4 regions of the Candidatus Pantoea symbiotica genome follow, and region 1 is predicted to be linked to each of the others. Evidence: predicted binding sites of a transcription regulator. Region 1 holds the regulator's gene; each other region holds the start of a gene.
The links. Region 1 encodes PurR, which represses purine synthesis genes. Its sites were predicted from a motif close to CANGCAAACGTTTGCNTG; they were not measured.
Positions count from the first base shown of each region.

Region 2: ACXIZX_RS11565 (NCS2 family permease) is a predicted target of PurR. The motif match lies at 2,313-2,330, and genes of this name have one in related genera.
Region 3: cvpA (colicin V production protein) is a predicted target of PurR. The motif match lies at 1,738-1,755, and genes of this name have one in related genera.
Region 4: tusA (sulfurtransferase TusA) is a predicted target of PurR. The motif match lies at 2,369-2,386, and genes of this name have one in related genera.

Region 1 is NZ_JBSZHR010000002.1:1,601,539-1,605,729, reverse strand. It holds gene rnt (ribonuclease T) at 1-65, shown strand, start outside; gene ACXIZX_RS08065 (Grx4 family monothiol glutaredoxin) at 101-436, opposite strand; gene ACXIZX_RS08060 (C40 family peptidase) at 801-1,592, shown strand; gene cydH (cytochrome bd-I oxidase subunit CydH) at 1,649-1,738, opposite strand; gene purR (HTH-type transcriptional repressor PurR) at 2,012-3,037, shown strand; gene punR (DNA-binding transcriptional activator PunR) at 3,034-3,945, opposite strand; gene punC (purine nucleoside transporter PunC) at 4,056-4,191, shown strand, end outside.
Region 2 is NZ_JBSZHR010000002.1:2,343,483-2,347,673, forward strand. It holds gene ACXIZX_RS11555 (AMP nucleosidase) at 1-15, shown strand, start outside; gene ACXIZX_RS11560 (hypothetical protein) at 66-653, opposite strand; gene ACXIZX_RS11565 (NCS2 family permease) at 884-2,182, opposite strand; gene ACXIZX_RS11570 (response regulator) at 2,570-3,316, shown strand; gene ACXIZX_RS11575 (carbohydrate kinase family protein) at 3,253-4,191, opposite strand, start outside.
Region 3 is NZ_JBSZHR010000002.1:2,671,393-2,675,583, forward strand. It holds gene purF (amidophosphoribosyltransferase) at 1-1,153, opposite strand, end outside; gene cvpA (colicin V production protein) at 1,190-1,675, opposite strand; gene dedD (cell division protein DedD) at 1,913-2,662, opposite strand; gene folC (bifunctional tetrahydrofolate synthase/dihydrofolate synthase) at 2,652-3,920, opposite strand; gene accD (acetyl-CoA carboxylase, carboxyltransferase subunit beta) at 3,987-4,191, opposite strand, start outside.
Region 4 is NZ_JBSZHR010000002.1:37,367-41,557, forward strand. It holds gene glgP (glycogen phosphorylase) at 1-864, shown strand, start outside; gene ACXIZX_RS00820 (DcrB family lipoprotein) at 914-1,471, opposite strand; gene ACXIZX_RS00825 (7-cyano-7-deazaguanine/7-aminomethyl-7-deazaguanine transporter) at 1,588-2,253, opposite strand; gene tusA (sulfurtransferase TusA) at 2,447-2,692, shown strand; gene ACXIZX_RS00835 (zinc/cadmium/mercury/lead-transporting ATPase) at 2,689-4,191, opposite strand, start outside.

The DNA.
Region 1 (4,191 bases):
AACGCCTGGGCGGCTGGCCGCTGGCTTTCAGTGAAGAACCCGCAGACGACGCGTCTGTCGAGTAAGCAAAGAAAAGGCCGACATTTGTCGGCCTTCTGCATTATTCCGCTTCTTTATACTTCTCAGCGGTCTCTTTCAGCAGTGGCTGAAGTTCACCGCGCTGGAACATCTCAACGATGATGTCGCAGCCGCCGACCAGTTCACCATCGACCCACAGCTGCGGGAAGGTTGGCCAGTTAGCGTATTTTGGCATTTCAGCGCGAATGTCCGGGTTCTGCAGAATGTCCACGTATGCGAAACGCTCGCCACACGCAGAAAGCGCCTGCACGGCTTGCGCCGAGAAACCGCAGCTTGGCAGCTTTGGAGAACCTTTCATGTACAGCAGAATCGGGTTTTCTGCGATCTGACGCTGAATTTTTTCAACAGTACTCATTATTGCCTTCCTTAATCTTCTACTTCGTGTTTGTTTATTGTAGCGATTTCGCTCCCGGACTGAAAACGGGATTTTGCGTTTGCACTGGCTAATCGCCATGTTTGTTAAGTTAACGCATGACAAATAACATTTTCATATCATTAATTGGCATTAATAAATTAATAATTAGCAATAGTTTCGCTGCGTTAACCAGCTGAAATAGCTCATTTTTGCTACAGAATCAATCTGGTAACATATTAATGGAAAAAGGCCTTACCTTTTGGAAAAAAAGTGGATTAGAATTGCCTCGGCGCTGATCGCTTGATCAGATTTCTCTCACTTTAACGCAGTCTGCTTTCATTCAGCCTGCTTAACCTGTAACCGGATTATGCGTCTACTAATAACGCTTTTCATACTGGCTTTCGCCCAACTGTTTTTTAATGTGGCTGCTGCATCTCCGCATGCGCCCGTTAATGCCAGTTCGCTTAAAGCAGAGAAAAAGAGCGCACGTGAAGACGAGCGCCGCAAACGACGCCCGGTGAAAACCACCACCAAAAAATCGCGCCTGACTGCTGTTCAAAAATTCAAACTCAAAAAACAGACCAAAACAGAAACTGCGCTGCATAAAACCACCAGCAAAAAATCCCCGCTGAAACTCTCTGCTAAGAAATACGGTCATCAACGTTTAGCGAAGAAAACACCTGAGATCGCCGTCGATGATGAAGCATTAGCGCTGACCGGCATCAAAATGAGTAAGGCGCACCGCCAGCGTTATCAAAAGGCGCGTGAAACGGCGATGACCAAATTAATGGGCCAACTCGGCAAACCTTATCAGTGGGGCGGCACTTCGCCACACACCGGTTTCGACTGCAGCGGCTTAGTGTGGTACGCCTATAAAGATCTGGTGAAATTCAAATTCCCGCGCACCGCCAATGAGATGTATCACCTGCGCGATGCGGCACCGATTAAGCGTGAAATGCTGGAGAAAGGTGATCTGGTGTTCTTCCGCATCAATAATCGCGGCACTGCCGATCATGTTGGCGTGTATCTCGGCAACGGGAAATTCATTCAGTCGCCGCGTACCGGCAAAGATATTCAGATTAGCGTATTGGGTGAGGATTACTGGCAAAAACACTATGTGGGCGCGCGTCGTATGATGACGCCAAAAACTATTCGCTAGCTGTTGCGCAACAATCATAAAAAAGCCGGATGCTGTTCTCAGCTCCGGCTTTTTTGTTAATGCATGATCGCGGTAAAGCTGAAGGCGATAATCATCAACAGTGCGCCAACAGTGGTCATTAGCGCCAGCTTCAGGTCGGTATTCATTACAACTCCTTAGTCACACAATTATTAGGGTTAAAGCGATTTTCGCACAGCAATGGGCAAAAATCTCGTGTTATCCGCGCCAGCTTGCTAGAATCGCCGCCTTTCGTTGCGCAACAGATTTTGCGCATGCTGTATTTACAGCGTGATGAAGTGATTTCGCCTGCTAAAACACACCATTTCGCCTGCTTTTTGGGCTATAAAAGCATTAGCAGACGCAAACGTTTAACAATATACTTATCAGTAAGTTGCGATAAGCCCAGGAGTACCATTTTCATGGCAACAATTAAAGATGTCGCAAAACGCGCGGGTGTCTCAACCACCACGGTTTCGCATGTCATCAACAAAACGCGTTTCGTTGCGGAAGAGACGCGTAACGCCGTATGGGAAGCGATCAAAGAATTACACTACTCGCCCAGTGCCGTGGCGCGTAGTCTCAAAGTTAATCACACCAAAACCTTAGGTTTGCTGGCGACCTCCAGCGAAGCGCCCTATTTCGCTGAAATTATCGAAGCGGTGGAGAACCGTTGTTTCGAACGCGGCTACACGCTGATTCTCGGCAACGCGCATAACGATCTGCAAAAGCAACGTGCTTACCTGTCAATGATGGCGCAAAAGCGCGTCGATGGCTTGCTGGTGATGTGTTCTGAGTATCCAGACGATTTGCTACAGATGCTGGAAGAGAACCGCAACATTCCCATGGTGGTGATGGATTGGGGTGCATCGCGCGGTGACTTCACCGATACCGTGCAGGACAATGCGTTTCAGGGCGGCTATCTCGCCGGGCGTTATCTGATTGAACGCGGTCATCGCGATATCGGTGCCATTCCCGGCCAGATGGAGCGCAACACCGGCGGCGGCCGTCACGCTGGCTTCCTGCAGGCAATGAACGAAGCGGACATTACGGTGCGTCCTGAATGGGTAGTTCAGGGCGACTTTGAGCCTGAATCGGGCTATCAGGCGATGCAGCAGATTTTAAATCAGAAACAGCGCCCAACGGCGGTGTTCTGCGGCGGCGATATTATGGCGATGGGCGCGATTTGCGCTGCTGATGAGATGGGCTTGCGCGTACCGCAGGATATCTCGGTCATCGGCTACGATAACGTGCGCAACGCGCGCTATTTCACGCCAGCGCTGACCACCGTGCATCAGCCAAAAGCCGAACTGGGTGAAAAAGCGCTGGAAATGCTACTGGATCGCATCACCAGCAAGCGTGAAGATCCGCAAACCATTGAGGTTCAGCCAACGCTGATTGAGCGCCGTTCGGTGGCGTACGGTCCGTTCCGCGACTATCGCCGCTAAGCAGACACTTCGCTGAGCCATTCGTGGTTCAGCGTTTCGGCATCCCCGAGATAAGCCAGTAACCACTCCAGCGCCGGTGACGCGCGCTGTTCTGACCAGCTGACGCAGCACGGACTGTCCGGAAAGGCCTGCGGCAGTGCCAGTTCGACCAGTTTATGGCTATCCAGCAGCGGACGTGCCAGATGGCCCGGCACCATTCCAACGCACAATCCTGCCAGCAAACAATCCATTCCGGTTTCCCATTCTGGTACCACCAGACGTCGCTGATTATCCAGCGTCCATGTCATACGGCGCGGCAACGCACGCGAGGTATCTTCCAGCACCAGCGATGGCCATGCCCGCAATGTTTCATCATCCAGCTCCCTGCTGTTAACCAGTGGATGATCGGGACTCACTACACAACGCCAGTTCAGTGCGCCCATATCCTGAAAGGCAAAACGTCCGCCCACCGGAATCGCCTGGGTTGCGCCAATAGCCACATCAACCCGGCCATCAGCCAATGCATCCCATACGCCGTTGAACACTTCGTAGCTGATAATCAGCTCCATATCGGGAAAATGGCGATAGAAATCCTTCACTAACTGCCGCGTGCGCTGCGGTTTAACAATGCAGTCAACCGCGATACTTAGCTCCCCACGCCAGCCATTTGCCAGTTGCTGACACTGTCGACGGGTTGCCAGCATTTTTTTGATAACAGATCGCCCTTCACGCACAAAATGCTCGCCCGCGGGTGTCATCACCACTTCGCGGTGCTGACGCTCAAACAGCGGCACTGCCAGCCAGGTTTCCAGCTGTCGTACGGTATAGCTGACGGCAGAAGGCACACGATGCAGCTCCTGCGCTGCCGCACTAAAACTCCCAGTGCGCGCCACCGCATCCACCACTTCAAGCGCATATTCTGACCACATAATTTTGCCTTCAAAAAATTTAACAGCACTATGCAAATATTAGCGTTTCACAAAGCGCGTTGCATCCTTTTACACTCCCCGGCGTTCAACCTGCCCAAAAGAGAATCAACATGTTGTCGTCTAAAGCATTTATGCCTTATCTTGCCGTGCTCAGCATGCTCGGCTTTCTTGCCACGGATATGTATTTACCTGCCTTTGGCGATATGCAGCGTGATTTCGCTAGCGCACCTGGCACCATTAGCGCCA
Region 2 (4,191 bases), 740 kb from region 1:
CCGCCATTTAGGTAATCATAATGGGTTCCGGCCCGTAAAGGGCCGGAACAGTGCAGTAAAGCGCGTCATGACATTTTCAAAACGATATTCTGAACAAACCACGCCAGCACCAGAAGGCCGGTCGGTATCATGATTTTCCAGGTTATGCTGTTATTGAAAGCAGCTATTTTATCCTCCAGCTGATTAAATCTTTGGTCAACTCTTTCGAATCTTTCGTCAACTCTTTCAAATCTTTCGTCAACTCTTTCAAATCTTTCGTCAACTCTTTCAAATCTTTGCTCAATTCTTTCAAATATTAGATCAATTTTGTCGAACTTCGGGTTGAGTTGATCCTCCATCCGCTCAAACTTTTTATCGATACGTTGTTCAAGCGCCCCCAGCTCGCCCATAATCTCTACCCGCATTACGCCCTGCTCGGCTCTAACCTTTTCGATATCCGCTTTGGTGGCAAAATGTTCTGAACGCGCCGTTAGCACCGCAACATCTGTCTGAATCTGCTGCGTGGTTTTTTCCAGCTGTTCAACCCGTTTGGTTAATTGTTCCATTTGATGATCTCCTTTGTTTCCAACGTCAAAAATAAGCGGTGGGAACACACGAGTTGTATTGCTAATGGGGTAATCCATCACCGAATCCTCTTCCATCGCGTTGCTCATCTTTCCACCACACCGTTAGTGAAACAGATTTGCGCAGCGTTAACATTCCACGATCCCGCCATTCGCAGCACATTTTTTGCGGGCAGGTTTAAACAACACTCACAGCCTGGGCCGTTTTGAGATTGAAGGAAAGTGAGCATCAAAAAGGATTGCGAGGTGACACGCAGAAAATCAACGAAGGGATGCAACAGCAGACACGGAAGCCCGAGCGGGCTTCCGTTAAGCAAGATTTACGCGCTCAGCCAGCCCAGTTTGATGACAAACAGAATCGACAGAATGATCAGCGCCGGATTGACCTCTTTGGTGCGACCGCTCAGCAGTTTCACCACTGTCCAGGTGATGAATCCGAACGCAATACCGTTGGCAATTGAGTAGGTCAGCGGCATGGTCAGCGCAGTCACGGTTACCGGCGCGGCGGTGGTGATGTCTTTCCAGTCAATATCTGCCAAACCAGATGCCATCAGCACCGCAACAAACAGCAGCGCTGGCGCGGTGGCATAAACCGGTACGCTGCCCGCCAGCGGCGAGAAGAACAGGCTCAGCAGGAACAGAATCGCCACCACAATTGCCGTCAAACCGGTACGGCCACCGGCGCTGACGCCCGCAGCCGATTCCACATAGCTGGTGGTGGTTGACGTACCGAGCAGCGAGCCAAACAGCGCAGCGGCGCTATCTGCGATCAACGCACGGCCCATTTTCGGCACGTTGCCCTGCTCATCCGCCAGACCAGCGCGCTTGGTCACACCCAACAAGGTGCCAGTGTTATCGAACACGTCCACGAACAGGAAGGCGAAGATCACGCTGACCAGGCCAACGTTAAAGGCTCCCGCAATATCCAGCTGCATAAAGGTTGGCGCGATAGAAGGCGGAGCAGAGAACACGCCGCCAAATGGCGTCAGGCCAATGCCCATGGAGATGAAAGTCACCACTAAAATGCCGATCAGCACCGCGCCGGTAACGCGACGCGCTTCCAGCACCACAATGATGAAGAAGCCGAGCAGCGCCAGCAGCGGGCCCGGTTTGGTCAGGTCGCCCAGGCCAACCAGCGTAGCTGGGTTATCCACCACGATACCCGCGCCTTCCAGCGCGATGATCGCCAGGAACAGGCCGATACCGGCACCAATACCGGCACGCAGCGGCAGCGGAATGCTGTTAATAATCCACTCACGAATCTTGAAAAGCGACATGGCAAAGAAGATTACCGCCGACAAGAACACCGCGCCCAGCGCGACTTGCCACGTGTAACCCATATGCAGAACCACGGTATAGGTAAAGAAGGCGTTGAGGCCCATGCCCGGTGCGAGTGCAATCGGATAGTTAGCGATCAGGCCCATTAACACACAGCCAATCGCCGCTGCCAGACAGGTCGCCACGAAGACCGCACCTTTGTCCATGCCGGTTGCACCGAGAATGCTCGGGTTAACAAACAGGATGTAAGCCATTGCCAGGAAGGTGGTGATCCCCGCAATAATTTCTGTGCGAACCGTTGTGTTGTGCGCTTTTAGTTTGAAGAGTTTTTCTAACATCATCATCTCTCATGAGCGGAGTCGGCACGAATGCGCGCGCTCCTTGCCAATGTGGTTTACAGACTTATTGTTGTATTGGACGCAAGGCGTTTAACCTTCCCCTGTCCACATAGCAATAGCTATGCCATCACCCTACGCAATCGATTACGTTTCCGAATAATGCTTCGCTTAGGATAATTCCGAACCAGAATGAGGCGCGATTATGGTGCATTGCACCAGCGCTGCGCAATCGTTTTCCCTCGTTGCGATTGTTTGGCAAAAAGAGTGCGGCACTGCACGCTTCCACACTCTGCCAGGCGATGGCGCTCACGTTTCTGTTGCCGGAATCAGCAGGTAAAAAACATCGGGTTACACTGCTTTTAACCCTTTCGTAACAAAAGAGGCACATCCATGAAGCCCGCGATTTTGGTGGTTGATGATGATCGTGCAGTGTGCGAATTGCTGCACGATGTGTTGAATGAACATGTGTTTACCGTTTATTGCTGCCATCAGGGTAAAGATGCGCTGGCCCTGCTGGCGCTGCACCCGGAAATTTCGCTGGTGATGCTGGATATGATGCTGCCAGACACCAACGGCTTGCTGGTGCTGCAACAGATGCAGCGTCAACGCCCCGACCTGCTGGTGATCATGTTGACCGGCATGGGTTCGGAAGCGGATATGGTGGTGGGACTGGAGATGGGCGCGGATGATTACATCGCCAAGCCTTTCAATCCGCGTGTGGTGGTGGCACGGGCGCGCGCGGCGCTGCGGCGCTGCGGACGACTGGCGCAGCCTGAAGCGTTGCCGGACGAAGGCTGGCAATTTAACGGCTGGCGGCTGGACGATGCGCGCTGTCAGCTGTTCAATCCGCAGCGCGAAAGCGTGCCGCTAACGCAAGGTGAATATACGCTGCTGCGCGCGCTGGTGGCGCATGCGCGCAAAGTATTAACCCGCGATCAACTGCTCGAACTGACGCACAGCGAAAGCCTCGAGGTGTTTGATCGCACCATTGATGTACTGATTATGCGGCTACGACGCAAGATCGAAAGCAATCCGCATCAACCGAGCCTGATCCGCACCATTCGCGGTCTCGGCTATGTTTTTTCCGCAGACGTGATGCGCCCGGCCTCTTCGGCGCGTGAAACACAAATCGCCTGATCCATCCAGCGCTGCATCTCGGCTAATGGCCGCGTGCCGTCCAGCGCGTTGGCGGCATGCAGATTAAAACAGGCGCAGGTGTGCGCCAGCTTCAGCGTTTCCGTCAGCGACCAGCCTTCGTGGCTGGCATAAAGTACACCGGCGCAAAACGCATCGCCCGCGCCAACGCTGCCGACGATCTCTTCCGGCGCTAAGCACCATGCCGGTTGCCAGCGCCCTTCGCCATCATCTTGCTGGCCCCACGCGCCTTCCGGTGCGTGAATCACCACTCGCTGACGTACGCCTTGCTGCATTAGCCAGGTCGCTGCTTCGGCAAAGGCTGCGGGTGCGGCAAGCCCGTGCGGCGTACGCAAACTAACTCCGGTAAGCGATTGCGCCTCCAGTTCGTTAATCACCAGATAATCGAGCCAGCGCAGCGCAGGCACCACCAACGGGCGATATTCGCCCACGCGTGAGACCAAATCGAGTGAGGTGAGATAGCCGCGCTGCTGCATCTGCGCCAGCAACCGGGCGCTGCGCATGCCGTATTCCTCATCCGGCACATCGAGGCTATCCAGCAGCAGCAAATACCCGAGATGGAAGATGCGATGTGCAGTGGAGACGTCGGCGAAATGCGCCAAATCAAGCTTGCCATTGGCACCGCGAGCATGGAAGAAGGTGCGCTGGCCGTCCGGCGTGGTCATCACCTGCGTCATCGCCGTGTTGATGCCTGCGGTGCGCTGCACAAACTGGCGGTCGATGTGATGATCGTCCAGCAGTTGCAGGATGTAGTCGCCGTCGCTGTCCTCGCCCACCATGCCAACGCCCGCCAACGGCAGATTCAGCTGCATGCGCGCCAGTGTAAACAGCACATTGAGCGCCGCGCCGCCGCTGCA
Region 3 (4,191 bases), 1.1 Mb from region 1:
CACGTGCCATCTCAATAATTTGCTCAGACGTGGTGCCGCGTACGATGGAGTCATCCACCAGCAACACGTTCTTATCACGGAACTCAGCACGGTTGGCGTTCAGCTTACGGCGTACCGCGCTGCGACGCTGCTGCTGGCCAGGCATGATAAAGGTGCGGCCAACGTAGCGGTTTTTCACGAAGCCCTGACGATACGGCTTGTCGAGGATGCGCGCGATTTCCAGCGCGATATCGGTCGAGGTTTCTGGAATCGGAATCACCACATCGATATCCAGATCTTCCCACTCGCGGGCAATTTTGTTGCCCAGCTTGGTGCCCATGCGCACGCGCGCGCTGTACACCGAGATTTTGTCGAGGAACGAATCCGGGCGGGCAAAATAGACGTACTCGAACAGGCATGGATTGGTTTTCGGGTTCTCGGCGCACTGACGCGTAGAGAGCTGGCCCTGCTCGGTGATGTACACCGCTTCGCCAGGTGCTACGTCACGAATGAACTCGAAGCCCAGCGTATCCAGCGCGACGCTTTCTGACGCCACCATGTATTCGGTGCGGCCATCGGCGATAACGCGCTTGCCCAGCACCAGCGGACGAATACCGTTGGGATCGCGGAAGGCGACCATGCCGTGTCCGATGATCATTGAAACCACTGCGTAAGCGCCGCGCACCTGCTGATGCACCGCTGCCACCGCAGCAAAAATGTTGTCAGCTTCCAGCGGATAGTGCTGAAAACGGTCCAGCTCCTGCGCAAAGATATTCAGCAGGATTTCGGAATCTGAGGTGGTATTGACGTGACGGCGACCCGTTTCGAACAGCTGTTTACGCAATTCATGGGCGTTGGTCAGGTTACCGTTATGCGCCAACGTGATGCCGTAAGGGGAGTTCACGTAGAAAGGCTGCGCTTCAGAGGCGCTGGAGCTGCCTGCGGTTGGGTAGCGCACATGGCCAATGCCGATGTTGCCCTGTAAACGCTGCATGTGGCGCGCTTCGAACACATCGCTGACCAGGCCGTTAGCCTTACGCAAACGGAAGCAGTTAATAGCATCGATGGTACAAATGCCGGCGGCATCCTGCCCGCGGTGCTGAAGCACCGTTAACGCGTCATAGATTGACTGGTTTACTGGCATAAAACCGGTGATACCAACAATACCGCACATATTGTCTTTTCCTCATTAGCCGCACGCCCGATGGTGTCACCGGGGTAAAAAACTCGACGTACTTTTCAGGTAATCGAAAAACCACCTGATGATGTAACTGAATTCGGGGATAAGTTGCGACTGTTGCCAGTCCGGACTTTTCGAAAAGCCGGTGAATGTATCGAGGAAGAACAGCATAGCAGACACGATCAGCACGCCACGCAACGCCCCGAAACAGACTCCCAACACCCTGTCGGTTCCCGACAAGCCAGTTTTTTCAACCAGCGAGCCGATGACATAGTTGACGATGGCACCCACAATCAGGGTAGCAACGAATAACACCGCGATGGCGATGCCGTTGCGCACCAGTTCGTCGCTAAAACCGGTAAACCAGACTGCAAGGTAGGCGTAATAATGACTGGCGACAAAAAACGCGCATCCCCAGGTAACGAGAGATAAGGCTTCCCGGACAAACCCACGAATCAGGCTGACCAGAGCCGAAAAACCAACTACCGCAATAATGACGTAATCAATCCAGATCATGAACTCTTCCAGCCCAGTGCTATCGCACCCCTGCATCCAGTTCGGGGCGCATTCTAACAGAAAAAGAAAACGTTTGCGTAGGGTTTTCCGGTTCTGTTTTCGCAAAAAGGGCGATGAAAAAAACTTTCCTCGCCCTGTGTATTATCAGGGATTTAATTCCCTGATATTCAATGATTTTATCGCCGCGCTTCGCTACGAAACTTTTGTAAAGCCGCGCCTTTTTCTGTTATCGGCGCTTTATCTGGCGCTATACGGTTTCACTACGCCACCGAGGCCGGAAATGCTTTGTAGCTCACTCAGCGAGCCTTGCAGCTTGGCTTTGTTCGCATCCGGACCGACATAAATGCGGGTGATTTGTCCCTGCACCGGCGTCGACGGCACGGTAAAGGCGCGATAACCGGAAAGCCGCAGCTGTGCCACAATCTCACTCACTTTCGCCGCGTTCTTCAGCGCACCGAGCTGTACCACAAACGCCTGACCGGCTGGCGCGGCAGGTTCACTCTGCTTAGGCGTTTCCACCGGTTTTGGCTGTTCGACCGGCTTAGGCTGCTCAACAGGCTTCGGCTTCGGTTGCTCAACAGGCTTCGGCTTCGGCTGTTCAACCGGCTTCGGTTTCGGCTGCTCGACCGGTTTTGGCTTCGGCTGTTCAACCGGTTTCGGCTGCACTTGCTGATGCACCGGCGGCGGCGTTACCACGCTTGGCTCGCTATTCTGCGTTGGCTGCTCGCTGCCGTTGGTGGCGGTCTTACCGCCGTTCTGATTTTGTGCCGCGCCCGCCCCTTCCGGCGGCTGTGCCGGTAAAGGTTGCGTCACCGGCGGCACCATTTCGCTATCCTGCTGATCGTCCGGTTTTGGCACCAGCGGAATGGCGGCGAACTCTTCTTTATAGTGCTTCTTCTTACCGTCCAGCAGGCCGGGCAACACGATGACACCAATCGCCACCAGAATGACCGTACCGACTAAGCGATTTTGGAACTTACTTGCCACTGCCGTTCTCCGCTGCCATCGATTCCATAACCTGCGCTACGGTGTGGAAAGAGCCACACACCAGAATCACATCTTCGGGACGCGCCTGCTGGCGCGCCGCTTGCCAGGCTGCATCAACATTGCTATAAGCCACGCCGCCATCCAGATGAGCGAGGAGCTCATCGGCGGAGGCACCGCGCGGGCCGTCGAGCGGCGCGCAGTACCAGCGGTCAACCTGAGGCGCCAGCGCCGCCAACGTCCCCGCGATATCTTTATCGTGCAACATACCGACCACCGCATGCACTTCACCGCTGTGCGGCTCTTCAGCCAAGCGTGAAGCCAGATAATAAGCGGCATGCGGATTGTGCGCCACATCGAGAATGACGCGCGGCGCTTCGCTGACGGTCTGGAAACGCCCCGGCAGAATCGCGAGCGGCAGATGCTGACGAATAATCGCTTCGCTCACCGTTAAACCTGACGCACGCAGCGCGGTCAGCGCGGTGGCGGCATTGGGTAACGGCACCTGCGGTAGCGGTAAATCACGTAGCTCGCCGTGCGCATCCTGCAACGTCCAGCTGGCGCCGGTTTGCTGCCACTGCCAATCGCGATTGCGCTGCAGCAGCACCGCGCCCTTCTCGGCCGCAACATCCGCGATGGTGCCCGGCATATCGGCTTCACCGACGATTGCCGGTTTACCTGCACGGAACACGCCGGCTTTTTCCCGGCCGATACTTTCACGATCCGGCCCCAGCCAATCGGTGTGATCCAGCGCGATGCTGGTGATCACCGCCACATCGGCATCGACAATATTGGTGGCATCAAGACGTCCGCCCAGGCCGACTTCAAGGATCACCACGTCGAGATTCGCCGCGCGGAACAGATTGAAGGCCGACAAGGTGCCGAACTCAAAGTAGGTCAGTGAAATGTCACCGCGCCCGGCTTCAATCGCGGCAAAACTGGCGCTGTGCTGCGCTTCATCCAGTTCAGCGCCCTGCACACGTACCCGTTCGGTGTAACGCACCAGATGTGGCGAGCTGTAAACGCCCACGCGATAGCCCGCAGCCAGCAACAGCGTTTCCAGCGTGCGGCAGGTGGTGCCTTTGCCGTTGGTACCGGCGACGGTGAAGACGAAAGGAGCGGGTTTAAGCAGGTCGAGGCGTGCGGCGACGCGTTGAATACGATCCAGACCCAGTTCAATGGCCTGCGAGTGCAGATGCTCAAGATAATGAAGCCACGTGGCCAAAGGCGACGTGGCTTGAGGAAGGAGAAGATTATCCATGTGTCCCGTTTACTGATTTACGGTGCATTGATAAAAAGGCGCATTGCTGCGCCTTTCCGTTGCCTGTCAGGCTTCGTTGCTCTCCGGCTCAGCCACATTAGGCTGATCACCATCCAGCTGCGGCGCTGGCAGGTTCATCATTTTCGCCAGCAGGCTTGCCAGCTTAAAGCGCATTTCCGGACGACGGATGATCATGTCGATCGCGCCTTTCTCAATCAGGAACTCACTGCGCTGGAAGCCCGGCGGCAGTTTTTCACGCACGGTCTGCTCG
Region 4 (4,191 bases), 1.6 Mb from region 1:
GATTGGGTGGCGAAGAACATGGATATCGTGCTTGATCCGCATGCGCTGTTCGATGTGCAGATTAAGCGCATCCACGAATATAAACGTCAGCTGCTGAACGTGCTGCATGTGATTACGCGCTACAACCGCATCAAGGCCGATCCCAGCGCAGAATGGGTGCCGCGCGTTAATATCTTCGCCGGTAAAGCGGCCTCGGCCTATTACGTGGCGAAGCACATCATTCACCTGATCAACGATGTCGCCAATGTGATCAACAACGATCCGCAGGTGAAGAACAAGCTGAAGGTGGTGTTCATTCCGAACTATGGCGTGAGCCTGGCGCAGATCATCATTCCGGCGGCGGATCTCTCCGAGCAGATTTCAACGGCGGGAACTGAAGCGTCGGGTACCAGTAACATGAAGTTTGCGCTGAACGGCGCGTTAACGATCGGCACGCTGGATGGCGCAAACGTTGAGATGCTGGAGCATGTCGGCAAGGAGAATATCTTTATCTTCGGCAACACCACGCCGCAGGTCGAGAAGCTGCGCACCGACGGTTACAACCCGCGTAAGTATTACGAGGACGATCCCGAGCTGCATCAAGCGCTGACGCAAATCGCCAGCGGCGTGTTCAGCCCGCAGGAGCCAGGGCGCTACCGTAATCTGTTTGATGCGCTGGTGAACTTCGGCGATCACTATCAGCTGCTGGCGGATTATCGCAGCTATGTGGATACGCAGGACAAGGTGGACAAGCTTTATCGTCAGCCGGATAAGTGGCAACGCAGCGCGGCGTTGAATATCGCCAATATGGGTTATTTCTCGTCGGACCGCACCATTCAGGAGTATGCGGATGAGATCTGGCACATTTCGCCAGTGAGATTGTAAGGCGGGGATTGCAGAACCAGGTCGCCATTCATGGCGACCGTTTTAAGGCTTATTTCAACGTGATGCTTTTCACAATGCCATCAGCATCGCTCTGTGCTTGCTGTTGGTTATCCGCTGGTAAGGTAATCTGCAGCGTTAGCAGTTTGCCGTCCACTTTTGCCAGAATCACCGAAGACCATGAGGTCTGATTGTTGGCAGAAATCACTGTATCCAGCTGCTGTGCCGGCTGGTCTTTCAGCGTCACCGCTTTGTTAGACACCACCTGCAGCTGTGGATCACGACCGCGCTGCTGCTGTTCCAGACGCTGTGCCAGCGCATCAAGCGCTTCGTTGGTTGGATCGCCGGCAATCACGATAATCGCGCGCTGACCGGTTTCGTCGGCATAGACGTGCATGTTGGTGGATTCAGAGCCGAGCTTGCCGCTCTTGTCAGACATGCCCGCAGGCAGTGAGAAGCTCAGTTTGCCGTCCATCAGGTTAACCGTCTGGGCCGACTGGCTGGCGCTCGCACCGTTGCTGTTCGCTGCCGCATCATCTTTCTTCTGGTCACATGCCGCCAGGCCGATAACCAACAGGCCAATACCCACATATTTCACTACGTTACGCATTCTTTTCCCTTTTACATGATTCCAGTCAGGCGTTATCAAAACGGAATCGGCGGTTAAAAGCAACCGCCGGAGTGTCAGGAAATCTTAGCGTGCCCTAGCGTTTCGTCTATGTGCAATTAGCCGAAATTGATCTGCTGCTGCGCAGAACGTTCGGCTAGGCGCTTCAGCATGGCATTCAGCAGCACGCCGTAAGCAGGCAGGAAGAAAATCATGCAGATCAGCACTTTGAAGCTGTAATCCACCAGTGCGATTTCGACCCAATGTGCCGCCATAAACGGGTCTGGACTCTTGTAGAAAGCGATGAAAAAGAAGGCCAGCGTATCGCTGATATTACCGAGGAACATCGCTGCCGCTGGGGCAATCCACCACTGCGATAAACGGCGCAAACGGTTAAAAACGTGGACGTCGAGAATCTGTCCCAGCGCATAAGCCATAAAGCTGGCGCAGGCGATACGTGCAACAAACAGATTCACCTCTTCCAGTGATGCCCAACCTTGCCATTCGCCCTGATAGAACACGCAGGAAACGATGTAGGAGATCACCAGCGCAGGAATCATCACCGCCAGAATAATGCGACGAGCCAGCGGCGCGCCAAAGATGCGCACGGTCAGATCGGTAGCGAGGAAAATAAACGGAAAGCTAAACGCGCCCCATGTGGTGTGGAAGCCGAAGATGGAAACCGGCAGCTGTACCAGATAGTTACTGGACGTGATCACCAGCAGATGGAAAAGCGATAGCCAAAACAGCGCATGCATGCGCTGACGTGCAGAGAAGTTGATCATTGTAAGCCTTTTTAGTGATGGGGTGAGGGAACCCAGGTTCGCGCGTTGGCACGATGGTAAATAAAAAATCGGCGGCATCTTAACGCGTTGCGCAATTTATGCAATGGTTAATTTTAACGCAATCGTTATCGCCTTGCGTTGGCTCATTCGCGCGCTAGAATGAGCGCCCATCACTAACAACTGACAGAGAATCATGAGCGATCCCTTTTCTGCGCCAGACCATCAGCTTGATGCCCTTGGCCTGCGCTGCCCGGAGCCGGTAATGATGGTGCGTAAAACCGTGCGCAGCATGCAGGCCGGTGAAACCTTGCTGATCATTGCTGACGATCCCGCCACCACGCGCGATATTCCCGGTTTCTGCCGCTTTATGGAGCATGAGTTGCTGGCACAGCAGACCGAAAGCCTGCCGTACCAGTTTCTGATTAAAAAAGGCGCCTAACGCTGACGCAGCAAGCGCAGCGCGTTGGCTGTCACCAGTGCGGTGGCACCAGAATCCGCTAAGACCGCCAGCCACAAACCGGTGAAGCCGAGCAGCGTGGTGACCAGAAAAATCGCCTTTAATCCCAACGCCAGCGCCACGTTCTGACGAATGATGGCGCGCGTACGCCGTGCCAGCACAATGGTGCGCGGCAGAATCGCCAGCTGGTTTTGCGTTAATGCCACATCCGCCGCTTCCAGCGCCACATCGGTGCCGCTGCCCATCGCAATGCCAATGGTGGCGGCCTTCATGGCGGGCGCATCGTTAATACCATCACCAACCATCGCCAGTGATTGCTGTGCGCCCAGCGTTCTTATTGCTTCAACTTTATCAGCGGGCAGCAAACCCGCGCGATAATCGATGTTGAGTTCAGCCGCAATGGCGGCGGCCGCGCGTGGATTGTCGCCGGTGAGCATCACGCTATTCACGCCAAGCTTCTGCAGCTCAGCCAGCGCGTTGAGTGCTTCGCTGCGCAACTGATCCTGCAACGCTAACGCGCCCAGCACCTGCTGTTCTTGTAACAGCAGCACCACGGTTTGGCCCTGCGCTTCCAATTCAGCAATCTGCTGTTGCTGTGCACCATCGAGATGGCCGACTTCGCGCGGCGTCAGCAGCTGATAGGTTACGCCTGCGATCGCGGCACGAATGCCGCTGCCGGCAAGGGTTTGCTGCTGTGCAGCTTGTGGAATGGTGAGCGCGCGACGCTCGGCTTCGCTGACAATCGCTCGCGCCAGCGGATGGGTAGAACCTTGTTCAACGGCGGCGGCGATACTCAGCAGATTGTCTTCCGCCATCGCGCCAAAGGGTTGGATGTGGCTGATCTGCGGTTTACCGGCGGTCAGCGTGCCGGTTTTGTCGAACGCCATCATACTCACGCGACTGAGACGCTCCAGCGCCGCGCCGCCTTTAATCAGCGCGCCCTGACGCGCGGCAGCGGCCAGGCCGGAGGTGATGGCGGCAGGCGTCGAGATTACCAGTGCACACGGGCAACCAATCAGCAGCAGCGTCAGCCCTTTATAAATCCACAGCAACCATTCGCCAAAGCCGAGCAGCGGCGGCAGCACCATCACCAGCAGCGCCAGCAGCATAATGGCGGGCGTATAAATGCGGCTAAAGCGATCGATAAAACGCTCAACCGGCGCACGGTGGGTTTCGGCTTCCTCAATCAGTTGCAGAATGCGGTCAATGGCACTTTGGCCGGGCTGGGAAATGACTTTCAGCGTCACCAAACGATCGAGGCTGGTGGCACCGGCCATAATCTGTTCGCCAGGCTCACGCGCCACCGGCAGCGATTCTCCAGTTAGCGCGCTTTCATCAAAGCTGGCGCTGGCCTGCAACAGTTCGCCATCGGCCGGTAAACGACCGCCGGCCGCCACTTCAATCACATCGCCGGGTTGCAGCGCCTCTAAGCGGACGTTTTCCCGCTGCGTGCCGTTGATGCGCGTGGCGGTATCAGGACG